DNA from 3 places in the Novosphingobium sp. BAM6 genome. Region 2 is predicted to be linked to each of the others. Evidence: predicted binding sites of a transcription regulator. Region 2 holds the regulator's gene; each other region holds the start of a gene.
What was found. Region 2 encodes LexA, which represses DNA repair genes until DNA is damaged. Its sites were predicted from a motif close to GTTCCNCNCTTGTTCT; they were not measured.
Positions count from the first base shown of each region.

Region 1: the regulator LexA is predicted to act here: its motif matches at 5,819-5,834, upstream of AC3EC3_RS15775 (putative DNA modification/repair radical SAM protein).
Region 3: the regulator LexA is predicted to act here: its motif matches at 1,205-1,220, upstream of uvrA (excinuclease ABC subunit UvrA).

Region 1 covers NZ_JBYNTR010000006.1:159,227-166,940, reverse strand. Annotated here, with positions in the region: gene AC3EC3_RS15795 (polysaccharide lyase family 7 protein) at 50-1,066, shown strand; gene AC3EC3_RS15790 (MFS transporter) at 1,206-2,537, opposite strand; gene AC3EC3_RS15785 (GNAT family N-acetyltransferase) at 2,708-3,157, shown strand; gene AC3EC3_RS15780 (UdgX family uracil-DNA binding protein) at 3,175-4,581, opposite strand; gene AC3EC3_RS15775 (putative DNA modification/repair radical SAM protein) at 4,578-5,816, opposite strand; gene AC3EC3_RS15770 (LysR family transcriptional regulator) at 5,949-6,866, opposite strand; gene AC3EC3_RS15765 (alpha/beta hydrolase) at 7,015-7,714, opposite strand, start outside.
Region 2 covers NZ_JBYNTR010000001.1:808,074-815,787, reverse strand. Annotated here, with positions in the region: gene trpD (anthranilate phosphoribosyltransferase) at 1-81, shown strand, start outside; gene trpC (indole-3-glycerol phosphate synthase TrpC) at 113-904, shown strand; gene AC3EC3_RS03850 (AraC family transcriptional regulator) at 910-1,818, opposite strand; gene moaC (cyclic pyranopterin monophosphate synthase MoaC) at 2,170-2,664, shown strand; gene AC3EC3_RS03840 (molybdopterin molybdotransferase MoeA) at 2,661-3,875, shown strand; gene lexA (transcriptional repressor LexA) at 3,971-4,672, shown strand; gene AC3EC3_RS03830 (ComEC/Rec2 family competence protein) at 4,765-7,077, opposite strand; gene gltX (glutamate--tRNA ligase) at 7,107-7,714, shown strand, end outside.
Region 3 covers NZ_JBYNTR010000001.1:250,471-258,184, forward strand. Annotated here, with positions in the region: gene AC3EC3_RS01315 (hypothetical protein) at 28-522, opposite strand; gene AC3EC3_RS01320 (hypothetical protein) at 621-998, opposite strand; gene uvrA (excinuclease ABC subunit UvrA) at 1,231-4,194, shown strand; gene AC3EC3_RS01330 (hypothetical protein) at 4,419-5,417, shown strand; gene AC3EC3_RS01335 (hypothetical protein) at 5,651-7,111, shown strand; gene AC3EC3_RS01340 (argininosuccinate synthase) at 7,481-7,714, opposite strand, start outside.

The DNA.
Region 1 (7,714 bases), on a different contig from region 2:
CGGGGCCATCACTGGCGTCGTTGCTGGCGTCTGAAGGGGGCTCTCTCGAATGCTGCGCGGTCGTCTTCCGCTTCGATCCTCGCTTCTCGCCGCGCTGTTCGGCCTGATCGCCACGGTCGCCTGCGCGCAGGGCCGGATGGAAAGCACCGCCGGAGAAGCGGCATCGCAGGACGAGAAACCGCCCATCGAAGAACGGTTGCCGGGCGTGCGGCATGGGCCGCCCTCAAAGATCGACCTCTCGATGTGGAAGATCACGCTGCCCGTCAACGAAGCGGGCGAGGTCAGCGGTGAGCATGACGCGGTCGAGCTTTACCCCCTGACCGGACTTTCCGTGCCGCCATGGTTCGAGGCGGCGCGCAACTCCATTACATTCGCCGTTCCCGTCGAAGGCGCGATGAGCAAGGGCACCAAATATCCCCGCTCCGAACTGCGCGAAATGGACGGCGCCGGACACGAATACGCATGGACGGTGGCGGAGGCAGGCCGCTTTTCCGCGCGCGTGCAGGTAGACGAACTGCCCGATACGTCGCTCGACGCCTCCGATACCACCTCGGACGATGCCGATGCCGATGCCGATGGCGCCGATAAAAACGAGACGGACAAGCCGGAGGATGCCCGCCCCGCCCGCGTGGTGATCGGCCAGATCCACGGCCCGAAGGACGAGCTTTGCCGCCTGTATTACTCGCAGGACGGATCGCTGTTCTTCGTCGACGACAAGGCGGGGAAGGATCGCGAGGAGACGGTGTTCAAGCTTGCGGCAAAGGATGGTTCGGAGCCGGATATTCCGCTCGGCAAGCCCTTTACCTATACCATCGATGCCAATGCCGAGCGGCTGCAGGTGCGGGTGCGATACAAGGGCATCGAATATGTCGGCACCGATCCGATCGGGCCGTTCTGGCCGGGCAAGGCGCTCTACTTCAAGGCTGGCGCCTACCTTCAGGTGACACGGCCGGGCGCGAAAGCGGGCACCATCGGCACCGGCCGCGCCCGCGTGACGTTTATGACCCTGTCACGCCCCGCCCACGATGTCGTGCATCCCTACCGGAACGATCGCGATCAGGACTGAGCTTCACTGCGCTTCGCCAGGCCTGCTGGAGGCAGGCTTGGTGGGTGAGAGCGCGCCCTCACCCAAGCGCGCCGGTTTCGCAAACGCCCTGGAGCTATTTCAATCTGGTGTGAAACCACCCGATGACCCGAAAACAGCCCTAAGCAGCTGCGCTGAAGCGCGCCTCGGTGTGACGCGAGACGCTGATCAGGCCGATCAGGCTGAGTACGGCGGCAAGGCAAATGTACATGCCGACATAGAGCACGCCGCCCCGCGAAACGAGGCTCTGCGCAATCGCGGGCGCAAAGCCGCCGCCGAGAATGCCTCCCACGTTGAACGCGATCGACGAGCCGGTGTAGCGCACCCGCGCCCCGAACAGCTGCGGCAGCAACGAGGCCAGCGGTCCGTAGACAAAGCCCATCACGAACAGTCCCAGCGACAGGAACACCGCGATCACGGTCAGCGAACCGGTCGCGAACATCGGGCCCATCAGCAGGCCGACGATCACCGATCCGGCGCTACCGCCGATCAGCACGGCGCGCGAACTCCAGCGATCGGCGGCATAACCGGCCAATACTATGCCGACCGCCATGAACAGAATCGCGAAAAGCTGCACGCCAAGGAACGCCTGCTGGCCGATCCCCAGCGTCTTGGTGCCATAGCCCAGCGCGAAAGCCGTGGTGAGGTAGTAGATCGCAAAGCACACGATCACGGCGCAAGTGCCGGCCAGCGTCTCGCGCAGGTGCGTGCGGAACAGCTCGAAGATCGGGATGCCGCGCGGACGCTCTTCGGCTTCGATCCGGGCAAGGCCCGGCGTGTCGGCCAGACGGAAGCGGATCCACAAACCAAGTCCCACCAGCACCGAACTGAGCAGGAAGGGAATGCGCCAGCCCCAGGCCACGAACTGGTCCTTGCCCAGCACGCCGCCCAGCACGAGGAACAGACCATTGGCGGCGAGGAAACCGACCGGCGCGCCAAGCTGTGGGAACATCCCGAAGCGCGCGCGCCAGCCCGGCGGCGCGCTTTCGACCGCCAGCAGCGCCGCGCCGCCCCACTCACCGCCAAGGCCCAACCCTTGCGAGAAGCGCATCAGGCACAGCAGGAACGGGGCCAGCCACCCGGCGGAGGCATACGTCGGCAGTACACCGATGAGAACGGTCGCGCCGCCCATCAGCAACAGCGAGGCAACCAGCGTGGACTTGCGCCCCACGCGGTCGCCGAAGTGCCCGAACAGCGTGGCGCCAAGCGGCCGTGCAAGGAATGCGACACCGAAGCTGGCATAGGCCGCAAGCTGCTGGGCAGACGGCGAATCCACCGGAAAGAACAGCGGCCCGAACACGAGCGCTGCCGCCGTGGCATAGACGTAGAAGTCGTAGAACTCGACCGCCGTGCCCACCAGACTGGCGGTCAGGATCTTTGCGTTGCGGCGATATTCGCCGCTGCCCCGGTTCGCCGGTTCTGCTCCCGCCGAACCTGCGCTGATTGCCGTCACTTCACCATGTCCTTATCGAAAATTACGAATCGCAGCCCTTTAGAGCAATTTGCCCGCCCCCACATCCGTCTTTAAGGTGCAGTTGCAATCTTTGCATTCAATGCTCCTGGCAGGCTCCCTGGATCGAAGCGATTGAACTCTCGCCGCTTCACCCGCTAAGCCCTGCTCCGATGACGATCAGCCTGACAATTCCCGACAACCCCGGTGATGCCGACCGCGACGCCGTGCTCGCGCCTTTGCGCTCCTATAATCTCGCACATGGCGGCGACCCCCGACTTCGCCCGGTTGCCATTTTGTTGACCGACGAACATGGCAATCATGTCGGCGGATTGTGGGGCAAGTGCTCCTACGACTGGCTCTTCGTGGAACTGCTGGCCGTGCCCGAAGCCCTGCGTGGCGGCGGTCATGGCTCGAAGCTGATCGCCGAGGCCGAGCGGATCGCTCGCGAGCACGGCTGCATCGGGCTTTGGCTCGATACGTATGAATTTCAGGCGCGCGCTTTTTACGAAAAACTGGGTTTCGACGTGTTCGGCACGCTGGAGGATCATCCCGTCGGCCAGCGCCGCTACTTTCTGCGCAAGCGCTTCACGGCGGCCCAGGACGATACCTCTGCAGCCTGACAAAAGTCACCAGCGCATCAGGCAATCTGTTCCAGCAGCCCTGCCAGCCCCGCCAGATCGTTGGCGAATTTCGCCTCCTCACGCCGACCTGCCTCGCCATCGAGACGCAACAGATAGCTGGGATGGATCGTCTGCCACAGCACGCTGCCATCCGGCAGGGTCGAAGCCTCGCCCCGTTCCCGTGCAACGCTGGGCGTTCGCCCCGTAAGGGCGCGTCCAGCGGAAGCTCCGAGCGCCAGGATCACGCGGGGGCGCACCAGCGTGCGCTCCGCATCGAGCCACCAGCGACATGTATCGATCTCCCCCGCCGTCGGGTTCTGGTGCAGGCGTCGCTTGCCGTGGGGCTGCGGCGTGAACTTGAAGTGCTTGACCGCATTGGTGACATAGGCCCGCGAGCGAACGATCCCGGCCGCCGCAAGCATCTGGTCCAGCACCTGTCCGGCTGGCCCCACGAAAACGTGGCCTGACGCTTCTTCGGTATCGCCGGGTTGCTCGCCCACGATCATCAGCGGTGCCTCGGGCGGTCCTTCGCCCATCACCGCGCTCGTCCCGTTGCAGCCGATGGCACAGCGCCGGCAGGCCGCAATACCCGTTGCCACGGCATCGAGACTGCCGGGCCGGCCCAGAGTATCGAACCGGCTGCTCCCGGCATCGATCATCGCCGCCTCACGCGCCTGCGCACCAGCGATCATCTGCCCGATCTCGCGCGCTTCGGGCATGTTTTTCCAGTACCGGCGCGGCATCTCGCGGAGCATCGTGCCGATCTTGAGCCGCGCCGGATTGAAGATCGAGCGGTAGTAGCCGAGCCACAGATCCTCGGTAGCGTCTTGCGACGGGGCATCGTTGCGGGTCGCGCCGGGCCCTTCATGAAGCGCGCGGCCATCCCAGTGCAATGACAGGCGCGGGGTCAGGATCGACCAGCGCTGGCTGGCAAAGCGCCCCGCGAAAAAGGCAAGGTTGGCACGCTCAACATAGTGCTCCGGCTCGAACCAGGCCACGTAACGGTCTTCGCCATCCGCTTCGCGAAGCGCCCTGAACCGGACGAATGCGCGCATCTTGTGGATTTCCCGGCGGACCAGCCGTGCCAGTCCGAGCGCTCTTGCGACCTGTGGATCGGCAGCATCGTCGATCACTCGTGGCTCGTCCTGCAAACGCCAGAGCAGGCGATAGAGCAGATCGAAGCGCGCAGGGTCGGCATGGAGGATTGCGCTCTGTGCCATCTCGATAAACAGGCGGCTTGCCCGCACCGAGCGAAGGGCGCGGACATCGGGCAGTCCTTCCTGCGTCTGCGCGAACAGATCCCCGTTCGTCCCCGACAAACGCCAGGCGATCCGGTCCGGCGCGATACGCGCTTCGGCCAATCTCCGGGCCGTGTCTCGCCAGGTCTCGAAATCGTCCGGCGCTGCCAGTTCGATCGCGATCATCCGAACAGTTCCATCTGCCGGGGCGGCGCGAGGCGTGCGCGCAAATCGTCGCGATCCGTCAACGTCACCGGTCGCCAGTCCAGCGTGACGACGAAGGGGCGCAGCTTGCGCCAGCCGCCCGCCAGTCGCTGCACGTCCTCCAGCCGTATCTGCCGCTGGCGTCGCAGGACGATCAGCGCATCCGTTGCCCTCGTCCCGAGCCCCGGAACGCGCAGCATATCCTCGCGCGGGGCACGGTTGAGATCGACCGGGAAGCGTTCGCGAAACCGCAGCGCCCATGCCAGCTTGGGGTCGATATCGAGGGGCAGCATCCCGCCGGGATCGGTGGCGCTGCTCACCTCTTCGGACGTAAAACCGTAGAAGCGGATCAGCCAGTCGGACTGGTACAGCCGGTGCTCGCGCAACAGGGGCGGGCGCTGGAGTGGCAATACGGCGCTGGCATCGGGGATCGGGCTGAACGGCGAATAATAGACGCGGCGCAGACCGAAGCGATCATAGAGCGAGGAAGCACGCGACACGATCTGCGCATCGCTGGCGCCGTCGGCTCCGACGATCATCTGCGTGGACTGCCCTGCCGGCGCGAAGGAGGGCGCATGGCGGAACCGACGCAGGCTGTCCTTTGCCTCGACGATGGCCTGCGAGACCCCCTTCATCGCGCCTTCGATCTGCGGTGCCTTCTTGTCAGGCGCCAGACGTGCAAGCCCGGCTTCCGTCGGCAGTTCGACATTGATCGAAACCCGGTCGGCCCAGCGCCCGGCTTCGGCGATCAGGTCCGGATCGGCCTCCGGTATGGTCTTGAGATGGATGTATCCGCGAAAGTCATGCACGGTACGAAGGGTCCGGGCGACCTCGACAATCTGTTCCATCGTGTGATTGGACGATTTGACGATACCCGAGGACAGAAACAGGCCCTCTATGTAATTCCGCCGATAGAACCGCAGCGTCAGATCCACCACTTCTGCCGGCGTGAAGCGTGCGCGCTTCACGTTCGAACTCTTGCGGTTGATGCAGTAATGGCAGTCGAACACGCAATGGTTCGTCAACAGAACCTTCAGCAGCGAAATGCAACGGCCATCGGGCGCATAGGCATGGCAGATACCCATCCCTTCCGTGGAGCCCAGTCCCTTGCCATCGCGACTGTCACGGCGAGCGGTGCCCGAAGAAGCGCAGGAGGCATCGTACTTGGCGGCGTCCGCCAGGATTGCGAGTCGGTCAAGCAGATCGTCACGGGACATATGTTCTTCATATGTTCTTATTCGTAAAACTGCAAGCGGCAGCCGTACCGGGATGCGCCTCTGCCTGTCGCATAGTCCAGCGGTGGCGTCAGGCTCCCACGCAACCCCGACAACAGTCCAGCTCGGCGGCGGTCATGCAGCGATCGGGATCGGCGGGGCGGCACATTGCGCGGCCAGAAGTTCGCGCAGCCAGCGCGAGCCTGAATCGCGCAGACTGCGCTCGTGCCACAGCACCCGGTAAGCAAGCTCTCCCATCGCGTCGGGCGCCGGTCTTGTCACAAGGTCATCGGCCATCACGCTTTCGATCAACAGACGCGAGGGAACAACCATCACCAGGTCTGCGGCACGGAGAAGCGCCGCCGCCTGACCGAAATAGGGAATACTCGCCGCAACGCGACGCAGTTCGACCATGCCCGCAAATCGCCGTTCCACCCGATCGAATGCCGCTTCGCTGACGGTCAGCGCGAGATGGGGATACGCGAAAAGCTCCTCCAGTGATACCGCGTCCGCCTGCGGGCCTGCCAGTGGATGGTCCTTTCGCGTTACGCAGACGAAATGGTCCTGGAACAACGGCAGGGCATGCAATTGGGCCGGGTCGTGGTCCAGGCCCGAAATCGCCAGATCGATCTCACCGCTCGCCAGCCCCCGATGCGCGGCATGACTGAGCGGGACGACATCGATGGCGATGCCCGGCGCTTCATGCCGCAACCTTGCGATGGCAGGGATCAGGACCGCCATAACCCCGAAGTCAGTCGAGGCGATACGGAAACGGCGCTGCGCCTGCGTGGGATCGAAAGTCGGTTCGGCAAGCAGCGTCGATGTGCTGACCATCCATTCGGACAGTCGCTCGACCAGTTCATCGCCCCGTCGGGTGCGCGCCATGCCGGTGCCCGAACGAACCAGCAGCGGATCGCCCAGCGCCTCGCGCAACCGTGACAAGGCCCGGCTGACACTGGGCTGGCTCATACCCAGCTTCAGGGCCGCCGTCCCGACATTGCGGGTCTGCAGCACAACGGCCAGCACAAGCAGCAGGTTGGGCGGTAAATGCATAACACCGTCGCATTATCGATACTGAGAGGTATTCGCGATAATATTTATGCAACAAATCATTGCTGGAACTGCCTGAATGCACGCTCCTGCCGTTTCCGCAAACCGGTCTGCCAAAGCGGAACCGGCAGGAGCATCATGACGTGGCAGTTCAATCCACGTCGCAGGATAGCGCGGCCTCATGTGCAGCGACATTCCGCAGCGTTCTTACAAGCGAAATGCGGAACATGTCGCCATGCCCGGCACCTGCACATTGCTCGAAGCCGACGTGGTTTCCCGAAGCGCGGAGGCGCTCGGCCAGATCTCGGGCCGCATTGGGCGGGACCGAGGTTCGCATCGGATTGACGCGCGGGGGGCGGCCCGGTCTTGGTCCCATCTCGTTGGTGCCGACCATGATCGAGATATCCCGGGGCGGCTCTGGGCGATGCGCGGCAAAGGCTTGCGCCGCGCGCAGGCCGGAGCCGTAGTTCCACCAGAGCGCCGGGTCTGCCGCCGCGAATGACTGGAAGCCGGAATGGCGCAAGGTCGCGGCATAGACCACGAACAGCCCGCCATAGGAATGGCCCCAGAGCGTCTGGCGATGACGGTCGACCCGCACCAGACGCGCCACCTGCGGCCTGATGCTCTTGTTGAGCAGGTGCAGGAAGTCCGCCGCGCCGCCGCCCGGCCTGTCCTGATCGTCGGTAACGTCAGGCTTGCTTGGATCGGGCGGCGTATAGTCATAGGCGCGCGCCTTCACGTCGAAGCGCGGCTGGCCGACATAGCCGATGGTGACGAGCACAGGCGGATCGCCGCCCGCATCGAGGCGCTTGAGCAGATCCTCGCTCAAGGCCTCGATCGCTGCGCCGCCG
Region 2 (7,714 bases):
GGCGTCGAGGAAGCTGCCGAGGCCATCGACAAGGGGCTCGCCAAGGCGCTGCTCGACTGCTGGATCGATACGCTCCGCTGAGCCTCTATCTACTTAATCAAGGTTTCTCCCGATGGCCGACAAGCTCACCGAAATCTGCGCGACCAAGCGCGAGGAAGTTCTCGCCCGCAAGGCGCTGACCACGCTCGCCGATCTCAATGCGCGCGCGGCCGAACAGAGCGCCCCGCGCGGCTTCGAGGCCGCGCTGCGGGCCAGGGCCGAGACCGGCTTTGCGCTGATCGCCGAGATCAAGAAAGCCTCGCCCTCCAAGGGCCTGATCCGCGAGGATTTCCGCCCTGCAGAGCACGCCATGGCTTATGAGCAGGGCGGCGCGGCCTGCCTTTCGGTACTGACCGACGCCCCCTACTTTCAGGGGCACGAGGACTTCCTGATCGAAGCGCGCGCGGCCTGCTCGCTGCCGGTGATCCGCAAGGACTTCATGATCGATCCGTGGCAGGTGGCGGAAGCCCGTTCCATCGGCGCCGATGCCATCCTCATCATCGTCGCCGCACTCGACGATGTACTGATGGCCGAAATCGAAGCCGCCGCGCATAGCTACGGCATGGACTGCCTTGTCGAGGTTCACAACGAAGAGGAAATGGCCCGCGCGGCCAAGCTGAAGTCGCGCCTCATCGGCGTGAACAACCGCGACCTCAAGCGCTTCGTCACCGATATCGGCGTGACCGAACGTCTCGCCCCGCTGGCGCCCGAAGGCACCCTGCTGGTGAGCGAGAGCGGCATCAACACCCACACCGATCTCACCCGCCTCAGCGCGTGCGGCGCCCGCACCTTCCTCGTCGGCGAAAGCCTGATGCGCCACGCCGACGTCACCGCCGCCACCCGCGCGCTGCTGACCGGAGCCTGAGGCTCCTACCCCTCCAGCGGCAGCATCAGTTCGGTGAGCGCCTCGGTTTCAGGCACCATCGGGTAGAGCCGAACGCGCTCGCAGAACAGCGGATAGTCGCGCAAGGTCTCGCCGCTGGCAGGAAGCCAGTCGCGATAGAGCGCGATGGCCGGGGCTTCGAGGTCCATGCCGCGCCCCGGCACCGGCAGCACCGCCACGCGCCCGCCGGGGATCTCGATCCGTTCGACATTGGCAGTCGCATCCCCCTTGAACCCACCCAGCTTTGCGGCCGGAACCGAAGCGCAGAGCACCAGTCGATAGTCCTCCACCGGCACGCTGCGCGGATCGACCGGGAACAGCGTGAACGTGCGACTGATCGGCGGCACCAGCCCCGCCTCGCGCCGCCAGTCGATGAAGCGGCGGATGGTGTCCTCCAGCTTCGCCGGATCGCCGCGATGCTCCATGGCGGCGACGGTCACGGGGGCAAAATCGCGAATTTCAACGCTGTCTAGCATCGTATCGGTCGTCATCACACGTCTCCTTGCCAGTTGAAGTCTCTCGCTCAGATTGCGCCATGCGCTCCAGTCCGGCGCGCGGCGAAAGGCGCTGGGCGAGGTTGCGAACTGACGCCGGAAAGCGCGGGTGAACGCCTCCAGCGTTTCGTACCCGGCATCGAACGCGAGATCGGTCACGCGCGTCCGCGGGTGGAAGCCGCGGCGATGCGCCGCGCGGTGAAGTCGCAGGCCTTGCGCGAAATCATGTGCCGTCAGGCCTGTCGCGCTGCGGAACTGGCGATGAAAATGATAGCGCGAGAACCCTGCCGTCTCGGCCAGTGCGTCGAGATCGGCGAGACGCCCCTCCTCGGCCTCGATCAGCGCGATCACGGCAGCGAAGCGTTCGGCGTAAGGGTTCTGGCGGGGCGGGTTCTGCGTCATGTCGCTGCTTGTGACAGGATTCGCAGCGGCCCGCCTGCCCGATCTTGCGCCGGTGCCCCCCCCCTTTGAAAGCATATCGTTTTTGTCAGGCACCCTGTCCTACTACGCGCGATTGTGCCAACCAGAGCGCATGTTCCGCCCTCTATTCCACGCCCTGCCCCTGCCAGCTGACACTGCCGAGCGCCAAGGCGACACCTTTGCACTTGAAAGTAACAGCGTTAACTTAGATAAACTTCGCGTTTTCAATCAAGTAAGGCAGTGTGTCACGCCCAAGGTGACAGTCATGCCCTGGACCGTGTCAACTGTGTCAACCAGCCCCGCTTCGAAGCCGGCTTCGGAAAGGTCCACCGCATGACCCGCTCGCTCACCCACATCGATGCCGAGGGGACCGCGCGCATGGTCGATGTCGGAGCCAAGGCCGAGACCCAGCGCCTCGCCATCGCCTCGGGCCGCATCACGATGGCGCCCGAAGCGCTCGCAGCGATCCGCGCCGGGAACGCGCCCAAGGGTGACGTGCTGGGCACCGCGCGCATCGCCGGGATACTCGCCGCCAAGAAGACCGGCGACCTCATTCCGATGTGCCATCCGCTCGCGCTCGACGCCGTCAATCTGGACTTTTCATTCGAGGAAGATGCCGTGAGGGCCACCGCCACCGCCTCGCTCACCGGGCGCACGGGCATCGAGATGGAGGCGATCACCGCTGTCTCAATCGCGCTGGTGACGATCTACGATATGGCCAAGGCGCTCGACAAGGCGATGGTCATCGAGGACATCCGCCTGATCGAGAAGCGCGGTGGCAAGTCCGGCCACTGGCGCGCGCCCGACGCGCCGGAGCCAATAGTATGACACCACCGCTGCCTCTGGAGGACGCGCAGGCACGCCTGCTGGCCCTGGTCGAACCGCTATCGCCGGAAACGATCGCGACGCCGGATGCCACGGGCCGCTGCCTTGCCGCGCCTCTGCTCGCCCGGCGGACCCAGCCTGCCGCCGACATCTCGGCAATGGACGGCTACGCGGTTCGAGCCGACGATCTTTCAGGCCCCTGGCGTATGATCGGCGAAAGCGCTGCCGGACATCCCTTTGCCGGCAAGCCAAAGGCGGGCGAAGCGGTGCGGATCTCCACCGGCGCTCTGCTTCCCGCAGGCGCAGAAGCGGTGATCGTACAGGAAGATGTCGTCCGTGAGGGGGATGTTCTCACCCTGACCGGCGACGGCCCGGACACGCCCCGCCGCCACGTCCGCCCGGCCGGGATGGATTTTCGCACGGGCGACACCGTCATTCCGGCCGGAACGCCTCTCGGCCCGGCAAGCCTCGCCCTTGCGCTTTCGGCAGGGCATGGCACGCTCGATGTCCATCGCCTTCCCTCACTCGCCGTCATCGACAGCGGCGACGAACTTGCAGACGATCCCGCCGATTGTCCCTTGCATCGCATTCCGGCGAGCAACGGCGCTATGCTGACCGCCCTTGCCGCACCGCTCTGCCATGGCGTTACCCGGATCGGTCCGGTGGCGGATCGTAAGGATGCGCTTCTCGCGGCGTTCGAAAGCGAACGCGATACCGATGTCATCGTCACCAGCGGCGGCGCCTCGGTGGGCGACCACGACCTGATCCGGCCCACGCTGGAAGCCTGGGGGGCGCAACTCGCTTTTTGGTGCGTGGCGATCAAGCCCGGCAAACCGCTGCTGATCGCGACGCGCGAAAATGGTGCCCGTCGCCAGGTCATCGTGGGATTGCCCGGAAATCCGGTGTCGGCATTCGTGACCGGGTATTTCTTCCTGCTCCCTTTGCTACGCCGGCTGGGTGGCGCGGAAATGGCAACCCCGCGCTCGATCGCCACCCGTTTGGCCGGCTCGACGCCCGCGACCGGTAGCCGCCGCGAGTTCGTTCGGGGAATATGGGACGGCGAAGCGATTCATCCCATAACCCTGCGCGATAGTGGCGCACTGACATCGCTGGCACATGCCAATGCCCTCATCGATCTTCCCGCTGGCAGCCCGCCCCGCCAGCAGGGTGACAGTGCGCGCATCTACTTGATCCGGAACGGCGGTATTGCTTGACCGGGCGCAATTTGTTGCTTAGTTGTTCTCACATTGTTCACGCTTTAGAGCAGTGAGGCGGTCATGCCTCACCAGATCGGCAAGAGGCAGCGACCATGTTGACGCGCAAACAGCACGAATTGCTCCGGTTCATTCAGGTCCGTCTGGAAGAAAGCGGGATCTCGCCAAGCTTTGAAGAGATGAAGGAAGCGCTCGACCTCAAGTCCAAGTCGGGCGTCCACCGTCTGATTTCGGCACTGGAGGAACGCGGCTTCATTCGCCGCCTGCCGAACCGCGCCCGTGCGCTGGAAATCCTGCGCCAGCCGGAAGATGCCACCAGCAAGCCCGCTCTCCCCCGTCCGGCAGAGGCTGGCGTTGCAGCCCCCTCGCTCGGGAGCGGTACGCCGGCGCCTCGCACCCCGGCAAACAACAATGATGTGATCGAGATTCCTCTTCATGGAAAGATCGCTGCCGGCGTTCCGATCGAGGCCCTTGAAACGCACGCGATGCTGCCCGTGCCTGCCGCTCTGCTGGGCGCTGGCGACCACTATGCGCTGGAGGTTTCGGGTGACTCGATGATCGAGGCAGGTATTCTCGATGGCGACTTCGCCCTGGTCAAACGCACCAATACAGCGCGCGACGGGGAAATCGTGGTGGCACTTGTGCGAGGAGAAGAGGCAACCCTCAAATATCTTCAGCGGGAGGGCGGCATGGTTCGACTGGAGCCTGCCAACGCCGCCTACGAGCCGCAGATCTATGCCCCGCAAGACGTCGAAGTTCAGGGCAAGCTCGCTGGCCTGCTGCGTCGCTACCATTGAACCTGAATTGCCGCAGATGACTGCTTCGACATGGCAGAGCAGTCATCTGCAATCGACAGGCAGGCTAACACCTCGCAACCGGGTCCAGGCCTCTATGGCGCTGAAGGCGATACTGAACGCCCGTCATACCGGGAACGCCCGCCTGACCGGGAACGATCGTCGGGCCGGGAACGATCGTCGGGCCGGGAGCTATCGTCGGATCGCAGTCGATGGTTCGTGCCGCTGGGTATGGGCCGCCACCAGCCGTGCTCCCCTTGCCCTGCGGCAACGGTATCGACTGACTGGTGTTCCAGATCGATCGTCAGGCCGCCGGTATGCGCCAGCACATCGCGATCAATCAATAACCATGCGGGTCGGCAACTCGATGCAAGCCAGCGATCGGCAACCACAATGTCGGCGCGGGCGCATGCAGCCGCAAGACTGCGCTCGCTGACCGCTTCATGCCCGCGAGACAGGAGAACGCGCCACAAGCGCCCTGTCTTCGAAATATCGATACGACAGAAATCGTCATTGCATCGCGCCGATGGCCAAGTCTCCAATGGTCGCAGATCTCCGGAAAAGCCGGCGATTTCCTTGATATTCTGGCGGGTATAATCGCTGCGGGTATTACGCAGGGTCAGCAGAGTGCGCCCCTCGTCCTCGACGATGGCAACATGTCGGCCATCACCTGTAACGAGAATGTCGGGCGGTTGCAGAGCGCATAGCCACAGCACGCCTACAAACGCGGGCAACAGCCCCCACAGGCGCACAGACCCGCGCCAAAGTCCCAACCATAGCCCGCCAAACGCGAACAGGGCAAAAGCCACACCGCTCATCGTCGGCAACAGCGTGACAGCGCCTGGGCGCTCGGCCACCCAGTGCGCCAGCCCGATCAGAAAGCGGATCGCCTCCCCCGCCACCCACCATGCCGGCGCTCCAAGGTGGGCAAGATCCAGCACAAGCGCCAATGCGACCGCAGGCATAATCACGACAGTCGTCAGCGGGATCGCGATGACATTCGCAATCGACCCGTAAAGCCCCGCTCGATGAAAGTGATAGAACCCGATGGGCATCAACGCCAATTCGACGACGATTCCCGAGATGAGCAGCATCGCCGTCGCACGGACGGTTCGCGCGATTACCCCCTCTTCGCGAGGCGCCAGAAATCGCCGGACCGGCTGCGCACCACTGAGACTGACGATTGCCAGAACGGCAGCGAAGCTCATCTGGAAGCTGGGCCCTACCATGGCTTCCGGCCAGATCAGCAGAACGCCGAAGGCAGCAACCGCGAGCATGCGCAAAGACAGCGCCTCGCGCCCCGTCGCCATCGCCGCCAATACAAGTAGCGCCCCAAAGCAAGAGCGCATCGTCGGCACCTGCGATCCGGTTAGCACAGTGTAGGCGATCCCCGCCATCGCCCCGGATACCGCCGCCAAAAGCGGCAGGCGTGTTCGCAAGACGATCGCAGGCACCAGCGCAAGCACGCGCAGGACGAGAAAATAGGCTGCCGCGATCACTGCACTGACATGGAGTCCGCTGATCGATAACAGATGCGCCAACCCGGCATCGCGCATCGCCTGCGCGTCGCTTTCAGGAATGGCGCCGACATCGCCGGATGCAAGCGCGCTGGCAATGCCGCCTGTATCCTTGCCCAGCCGGTCGAGGATATGGGCCGCTAATCGGTTGCGCAATTCACCCACCCGGTCTCGCGCCCCGTCATGCGAAACGACTCGCAGTTCCGACATCGCCGATCCGGTCGCCGACAACCCTGAAAACCACGCCGTGCGGGCAAAGTTGTAGGCACCGGGCAACATCGGCGGTGCTGGCGGCATCAGTCTGACTTTCGCGCGGACGGTATCTCCCGCCTTCTCCCCCCCGCCACGATACTCATCCGGCACATTCACGCGCACTTTCGAGGCTCCAGACCCGGAAAGCGTCCCAACAGCCAAAATCAATTGTTCGCGATGCAGTGCCGGTTGTGGTTGCATAGCAAGCACAACCCCTTCGATTTCCGACACGCCACTGCCTTCGAACGGCGCCGGACCAATAATGCTCGAACGCGCCCAAACGACGCACAAGCCTGCCGCCGCCATCAACACGATGCCCATCAATGCTTTGAAAATATGCGGATAATTGTAATACACTGAGCGAAACAGCCACAGCAGCCCGATGATCGTTGTTGCACATGCGAGGAACAGGGACCACTCCCGCACAGAGCCAAGCGCGAACCACGATACAATGCCTGCACCAAATGCAACTGACAGCCACGGCGCGCGTTCGTATGCCGCCCGGACAAGAAATTCTTCGAGCCCGGCCAAACCCCTCGACAAACGCCTCGCGGTGTTCCAAGGCCCCTGCTGCAACGCAGCGGGCGCCGGATCAACCGGCGGCGAACTGCGGTTTCGGGACGCGGCGTGAGAGGCCATGGCGCCCATAGGACAGGAAGGACGAATAAATGGCAAGCGAGGTTGCAACGGGATCTGCGGCAGGCAAACGGCCGGTCGTCACCCGGTTCGCGCCCTCGCCGACCGGGTTCCTTCATATCGGCGGCGCGCGCACGGCGCTGTTCAACTGGCTGTTCGCCCGCCATCACGGCGGCAAGTATCTCCTTCGTATCGAAGATACCGACCGTGAGCGCTCGACCGAGCCTGCGATCGAAGCCATTTTCGACGGCCTGCGCTGGCTGGGCCTTAATGGCGACGAAGCGCCGGTGTTCCAGTTTGCCCGCTCCGACCGCCATGCCGAAGTCGCAGCGCAGATGCTGGCCTCGGGCGATGCCTATCGCTGTTATCTGACGCAGGACGAACTCGCCGAGCGCCGCAAGAAGGCGCAGGAAGAACGCCGCCCCTTCCGCATCGACAGCGAATGGCGCGATGCCGATCCCTCTACCTGGCCCGCCGACGCTTCGTATGTCGTGCGCGTGAAGGCGCCGCGCGAAGGCGAGACGACGATCGTCGACCTCGTTCAGGGTGCTGTCACCGTCCAGAACGTGGAAATCGACGATTTCGTGCTGCTGCGCTCGGACGGCACGCCCACCTACATGCTCGCGGTAGTTGTCGACGA
Region 3 (7,714 bases), 560 kb from region 2:
CTTCCACTACGAAAGGCCCGATTGGGGTCAGGCGTAGCCGTGAAAGGTAAACATCAGCAGCTTGTCGTGGTCCACATCGTAATAGGCTTCGAAGAAGGTATCCCCGCCATCGCTGACGACCAGCTCGGAATGGTCCAGTTCGTCGCCGGCTGAAGCAGATGTTCTGCGCACGCCGTGAATGACCAGAACCTTCACGCCAGTTGGATCGAAGCGCCCGGTCTGCAAGTTGATGCGGGCGCCGATATACTGCATTTCATAATCCTGCGGATTCACCTGATCGGTGAATGGCTGGCGATCCCATGGCAAAAGGGCACGATCCCGAGCAGATAGCCAGCCATATAGCGCGCTTTTCGCGGCCCTGGCTTCGACAGGCGTGGCTTGCCACCTGCCGGGATAGGTCATGAAGGTCGGAATGCCTCGCGCCGTCCTTGTGTTATCGACATGCGGAATGTGGTCGCTCGCATCGAGAGCCGGGACAGAAATGGCTGTCATGGCCGCAAGCAGTGCGATGGTCAAAGTCATCGGAGGGGCCCGTTACGTTCAGCGCAGGGCCGCTACAGGAAATGAGATCGGGCCTTTCCGGCGTTGCCGCAGGAGCATCTTGGCGAGGTCTACGAACGTCAGTTTGCGCAGCGGTCGTAATCGCCGTTGCGGCAGGCGTTGACGTCGCGGCGCCACTGGGCGAGCGAGGCTTCGTAGTCGCTGCGGGCGCGGGCGTAGTCGTCCTGCGCCGAACTGCGGGGCAGGGCCGTATACCCGCGCTCACCATCGCTCTCGTGATCGCGGCGATAGTCCGACCACTGCTGCCGATAGCCTGCGTCGCGCTGCGACACGTAGGCGAGCTGGTCCTGATTGAGCTTGCGGATCTGGGCGGCATCGCGGGCGCGCGCTGTGGCCGAGCGCATCGACGGGTCGTTCGGATCGTCGGCATGGGCCGCAACCGAGACAAGCGCCAGCGCTGCACAGCCCATCGCTGCGATCTTGGAAATGCCCCGCATCGTTACCAAACCCCTGAATGGTCGGAGTGTGACGTCCGAACCTGACCCTCATGTGACGGGAATTATGCCTCTCGGGAGGGGCCTGCGCAAAGGCAATGCGATGAATGGGGCGATGAACGCTCGCCATTGCGACGGACGGAGGAGTACCCATGTAAGAGCGGAACCCGGTGCAGTGCCTTATTCCTTCAGGCGCCGCTTGATTGCCGCGAACAAATCTGGAACATGTGCCTCCATGAGTCTGACCCACATCACGGTGCGCGGTGCGCGCGAGCATAACCTCAAGGGCTTCGATATCGAGCTGCCGCGCGACAAGCTCATCGTCATCACCGGGCTTTCGGGCTCGGGCAAGTCCAGCCTCGCGTTCGACACGATCTATGCCGAAGGCCAGCGCCGCTATGTCGAATCGCTGAGCGCCTATGCGCGCCAGTTCCTCGAAATGATGCAGAAGCCCAATGTCGAGCATATCGACGGGCTTTCTCCCGCCATTTCGATCGAGCAGAAGACCACCAGCCGCAACCCGCGCTCGACCGTGGCGACCGTGACCGAGATCTGGGACTACATGCGCCTGCTGTGGGCGCGCGTGGGGGTGCCGTACTCGCCCGCCACGGGCCTGCCGATCGAGGCGCAGACGGTCTCCAACATGGTGGACCGGGTGATGGCGCTGCCCGAAGGCACGCGCGCCTATCTGCTCGCCCCCGTGGTGCGTGGCCGCAAGGGCGAATACCGCAAGGAACTCGCCGAGTGGCAGAAGGCGGGCTACACCCGCGTGCGCATCGACGGCGAGATGTACCTGATCGAGGATGCCCCCGCGCTCGACAAGAAGTACAAGCACGACATCGAAGTGGTGGTCGACCGCATTGCCGTGAAGGACGGCATCCAGACGCGGCTGGCGGACAGCTTCGAGCAGGCGCTAAAGCTGGCCGAAGGGCTGGCGTATATAGACCTTGCCGACACCACCGTGGCGGCACTCCAGTCCCCCCTCTCGCAGGCGGGAGGGGCCGGGGGAGGGGCTGTCGATGGTGGCGTGCAGGCGGATGTCCCGACGCTTACGAAAGGCATGAAGAACGCCGGGCTGCCCGCCAACCGCATCGTCTTCTCCGAGAAGTTCGCCTGCCCGGTCAGTGGCTTCACCATCGAGGAGATCGAGCCGCGGCTGTTCTCGTTCAACGCGCCGCAGGGGGCCTGCCCGGCCTGCGATGGCCTCGGCGAAAAGCTGCTGTTCGACCCGCAACTGGTCGTCCCCAACGAGCATCTGACGCTCAAGCAGGGCGCGATCGTGCCCTGGGCGAAGTCGAACCCGCCGTCGCCCTATTACATGCAGGTGCTCTCCAGCCTCGCCGCGCACTTCGGCTTCGACCTGACGACGCCGTGGGGCGAACTGCCGGGCGAAGTGCGTCTCGTGATCCTCTACGGCACCGGCGGCAAGGCCGTGCCGCTGACGTTCAAGGACGGCAAGAAGGAATACACCGTCAGCAAGGCGTTCGAGGGCGTGATCGGCAACCTCAACCGCCGCATGGTGCAGACCGACAGCGCGTGGATGCGCGAGGAACTCGCCAAGTTCCAGACCGCGCAGCCTTGCGAGACCTGCCATGGCAAGCGCCTCAAGCCCGAGGCGCTCTCGGTGAAGCTGGGCGGCAGCGACATCGCCGATGCGGCGCGCCTCTCGGTGGCGGACGGCTTTGCCTGGTTCGGCGCGCTGAACGACAGGCTCACCGATCAGCAGCAGCAGATCGCCAAGGCGATCCTCAAGGAAATCAACGAGCGGCTCGGCTTCCTCAACAATGTCGGGCTCGACTACCTCAACCTCGACCGTACCTCGGGTACGCTGTCGGGCGGCGAAAGCCAGCGCATCCGCCTCGCCAGCCAGATCGGCTCGGGGCTGTCGGGCGTGCTCTACGTGCTCGACGAGCCCAGCATCGGCCTGCACCAGCGCGACAACGACATGCTGCTCGAAACGCTCAAGCGCCTGCGTGATCTCGGCAACACCGTGATCGTGGTGGAGCATGACGAGGATGCGATCCGCACCGCCGATTACCTTGTGGACCTTGGCCCCGGCGCGGGTGTTCACGGTGGCGAGGTGGTGGCCGAGGGTACGCTCAAGCAGGTGCTCAAGAGCAAGACCAGCCTCACCGCGCAGTACCTCAACGGCACCCGCCGGATCGAGGTGCCCGCAGAGCGCCGCAAGGGCAACGGCAAGTTCGTGACGGTCGAGAACGCGCGCGCGAACAACCTGACGGGCGTGACTGCCAAGTTCCCGCTCGGCACCTTCTGCTGCGTCACCGGGGTGTCCGGCTCGGGCAAGTCGTCGCTCACCATCGACACGCTGCAGGCGGGCGCCTCGCGCCAGCTCAACGGCGCGCGGGTGATCGCGGGCGCGCACGACAGGATCACCGGCCTCGAAAACTGCGACAAGGTGATCGAGATCGACCAGTCGCCGATCGGCCGCACCCCGCGCTCGAACCCGGCGACCTACACCGGCGCCTTCACCCTGATCCGCGACTGGTTCGCCGGGCTGCCCGAATCCGAGGCGCGCGGCTACAAGCCGGGCCGCTTCAGCTTCAACGTCAAGGGCGGGCGCTGCGAGGCGTGCCAGGGCGACGGCCTCATCAAGATCGAGATGCACTTCCTCCCCGACGTCTACGTGACGTGCGAGGAATGCGGCGGCAAGCGCTACAACCGCGAGACGCTGGAAGTGAAGTTCAAGGGCCAGTCGATCGCCGACGTGCTCGACATGACGATCGAGGACGCCGAGAGCTTCTTCGCCAACGTGCCGCCGATCCGCGACCGCATGCACATGCTGAACGAGGTGGGCCTCGGCTACGTCAAGGTCGGTCAGCAGGCGACGACGCTCTCGGGCGGCGAGGCGCAACGCGTGAAGCTCGCCAAGGAACTCGCCCGCCGCTCGACCGGGCAGACGCTCTACATCCTCGACGAGCCCACCACCGGTCTCCACTTCGAGGACGTGCGCAAGCTCCTCGAAGTGCTCCACCGCCTCGTCGATCAGGGCAACTCGGTCATCGTGATCGAACACAACCTCGACGTCATCAAGACCGCCGACTGGATCATCGACATGGGCCCCGAAGGCGGCGTGCGCGGCGGCGAGATCGTCGCCGAGGGCACGCCCGAAGCGGTGGTGAAGGTCAAGGGCAGCTTCACCGGAAGCTACCTCAAGCCGCTGCTGAATGCGGGGAAGTGAGCGGTTCCGGCGAAGGGGCAGGAAGAAGGTAGAAATGCGCGTTAGGATCGCCAGATTTACGAAAATCGTGCCGCCGGAATCGAAATGCTGATCATCTTTACATTTTTTCACGGGCAGAGCGTTTTACAATACAGTACAATCGCCCGGTTATGGGGAGGCCGATCTAGCGATCGCGATCGGCATCTTTTATCCTCGCCAAGGGTAGGGAAGATGGGCGAAGAACGATGAGGAACCGCTATTGTCTGAGCCGCCTGGCGGCTTGCACCCTGGCTGTCGCAGGCTGTTTCTCCTCCACTTGCAGTTGGGCACAGGCCGAAGCATCCGGTGACACGGCTCAGCACAAACCTGACGTATCCCAGGGCGAGGATTCCATTCTCGTTATCGGGCAACCCTTTCCGGATGAGGCTCGCATTCGCGCCCTTTCGCGAAGGATCACGCCGTATGCCTCGCGCAGCGAGACCATGCCTCGTTTCAATGATCCGGTCTGTTTCCTGACGGCAGGCCTCGACCACGATCTGCTGGTGGCGATAGGCCAGCGCATGGCGAGTGACGCAAGGGCGGCGGGGGTCGAACTGGGCGGCGAAGGTTGCCGTGCCAATGTCGCTGTGGCCTTTGTCGATAATGCAGAGCCTGTGCTGGAAGGTTTGCGAACGCAATACTCCTGGCTGTTCAGCAACCTTGAACCGGAAGATATCCGCGCCATCATCCGTCAGCCTGGACCGGTTCATGCCTGGTGGGTCACAGCGACGAGCGCTGCATCTGCCACACGGCTCGGGGGAAACAACGGCGCGAATATGACAGTCGATCCCGGCCCATCGGGAAAGCAACGGCTAAACGTACCATTCTCTTCGTTTCTGGTTTCTGCGGTGCAGGAGAACGTGCGATTTGCGGTCATCCTTGTCGACCGGAAAGCCTTGGTGGGGCTGACGACGACGCAGATCGCCGACTATGCCGCGATGCGTACGCTTGGCGGGACCCGCTCTGCCGGCGACGGCAAAGATGACACGATCCTGAGTTTGTTCGATCAGGATGGTGCACGCCCGATGGAAATGTCGGCTTTCGACCGCAGTTACCTGAAAGCCGTCTATAAAGACGCGCCCAACATGTACTCCGGCCGTAAGATGAACCGGATTGTCAAAACCATTGCGAAGGATGCGCGCGAAACCGGTGACAGTGCCGTCCAGCCCCATGATCCGTCCGTGGGCGCTACGGCGGGTGATTGAGGATCCGGCCTTGCCCTGAAACGGGGCGTGGGGGAAAAAGAGAGCCCCTTGATCCTGCCGCACGGGAAATGCCTTCCTGTTCACGGCGGTGCCGGTCGGCATGGCCGGGGCGTCGCGTTGCAAGCTGCGCGAGGCCTGACGCTTTCCTACAGATCCCCCCATGCGATACATGGACAGGTTCACGCTGCCGGATGTCCCGTGCGGCCGCTTTGGCTCCCGTTCGGAGGTGAACCATGACAGGCTCTTCCCATTCGCCCTATCCCACGGCTGCCGGACGGGGATGGATTCCCGGTTCTCGCGATATCGGTATTCCGGGCGAGCGGGTGGGCGCTTCGTCCGCTTCGCACGCCAGGCAAGGGGATGGGGAGCGCGAGGGTGATAACCCTCGCACCTGTTCCTGTTCTTCGTGTTCGGGCTTTCCAGACTATAAAAACGACGAAGCTGTAACGGGGCCTCCCCCGGCCCCTTCCGCCAGCAGGAGGGGGGACGAGGGCAAGCCGCCTGCAGGGTCGACGTTTGTGCCGCGCGTCTGGGATGCCGGGCGCAAGGTCCGGTTTCTGCATTGTCTGGCTGAGCATGGCGATGTTCGCGCGGCGGCGGCGCGGGTCGGGGTGTCGCGACAGTCGGCCTATGTGCTGCGGCGACGCGATGCGGTGTTTGCGGCGGGCTGGCGGGCGGCGCTGGTGCTGGCGCGCGAGGCGGCGGAGGCGGTGCTGGCGAGCCGGGCCCTCGATGGCGTGGAGGAGGCAGTGTGGTTCCGGGGCGAGCAGGTGGGCGTGCGTCGCCGGTACGACTCGCGGTTGTTGCTGGCGCATCTGGGGCGGCTGGACCGGGTGGCCGGGGAGGGGGCGGAGGATCTCTCGGGCCGGTTCGACGAACTGCTGGCGCGGGTGGCGGGAGAGGAGCCCGAGCCTGCGCTGATGGCCGGGATCGTCGACGCGCGGAAGCGGGATCGGGATGAGGCACGGGACGCAACCTTGCTGCCGCCCTCGCGCGCGGCGTGGTCCGCTGCGGGCGGGGAGGCGCTGGAGGGCGCGGCGGTCGATGACTGGCTGGCGCGCCGCGCGGCCGGGCAGGCGAGCGATGCCGACGAGCCGGTCGCCGATCTGACGGTGTGGCGCGCGAAGGCGGCGCGGATGTGGGACCGGTGGCAGGCGCAGGCCGTCGCGCGTGTTGATGCGATACTGTCGGGAGAGGACGGGGCGACGCAGGAGGGCGCATTCGAGATCAAGTCGCTGGACGGGATGGCGGGGCTGGAGGCGGCGGTTCCGGCGGGGAGCGAGGATGCACTCTGGACCGTGTCGCCTGTGTCAACTTCGCCATCGCCGCCGGTCCGATCCGGATGCAGTCATGCCTCGAGCCATCCGAATGGACTGGCGGACAGTCAGCGAGCCACGGCGTGGAGGAAGGGAAGAGAGGGGGCCTCGTTCACCGCCGTGCGGTGTCCGGCGCTGGCCGAGAGGCGGCGCACGTCCTCCAGCGCCTGCGCAACATGGGCGGCGGCGACATCGGCGCCGAGCGCGTCGAGTATGTCCAGCACATCGTGCAGCACGGCTTCGGCAGCGGGAAGCGAGGGCGCGGCGCCGGTGGCCGGAGTTGGGGCCGTTGTGAGGGCCGGGGCGGGGGGCACGGTGTCGGAAATGGCGTGGTCCCTTTCTGGAAGCGGGAAGCGGGATCGGGTTTCAGATTTGTAAGCCCCCTTGGCGCAATCGCTCCTGAACCGCGCCGGGTGTCGCTGCCGATATGGAGGAAACTACCAAGGAATAGTCCCTAGTGCCAGCAATGCTGCAGCTGCGAAATCGGGGCGTTCGTCCCGTGCGAGGCACGTCTGGTCGGCCGGTCAGTGAAAAGGTTGCGGATAGCGATGCGAAATCGCCGCGCTTGGGAACGCTTTGGCAGGTGCGATGTTATCGCAAGTGAAGGCCGGCGCGACCATCCCCCACCCCCCTCCCGGTCGCGCCGGTCTGCCCCCCGAAAAAAGAACATATGGGCGCCCAAACGCAAAACGCCGCGCCGGACTGCTGTCCGACGCGGCGTCTTTCTTGTTACGGTATGGCGTGTGCTCAGCGGCCCTGCTGGGCCAGCAGGCGCAGACGCAGCGCGTTCAGCTTGATGAAGCCTGCCGCGTCCTTCTGGTCGTAGGCGCCGGCATCGTCCTCGAAGGTGACGTGACGCTCGGAGTAGAGCGAGTCGGGGCTCTTGCGGCCGACGACCGAGGCCGAGCCCTTGTAGAGCTTGAGGCGGACAGTGCCGTTGACGCGGGCCTGCGAGTGATCGATCGCGGCCTGCAGCATCTC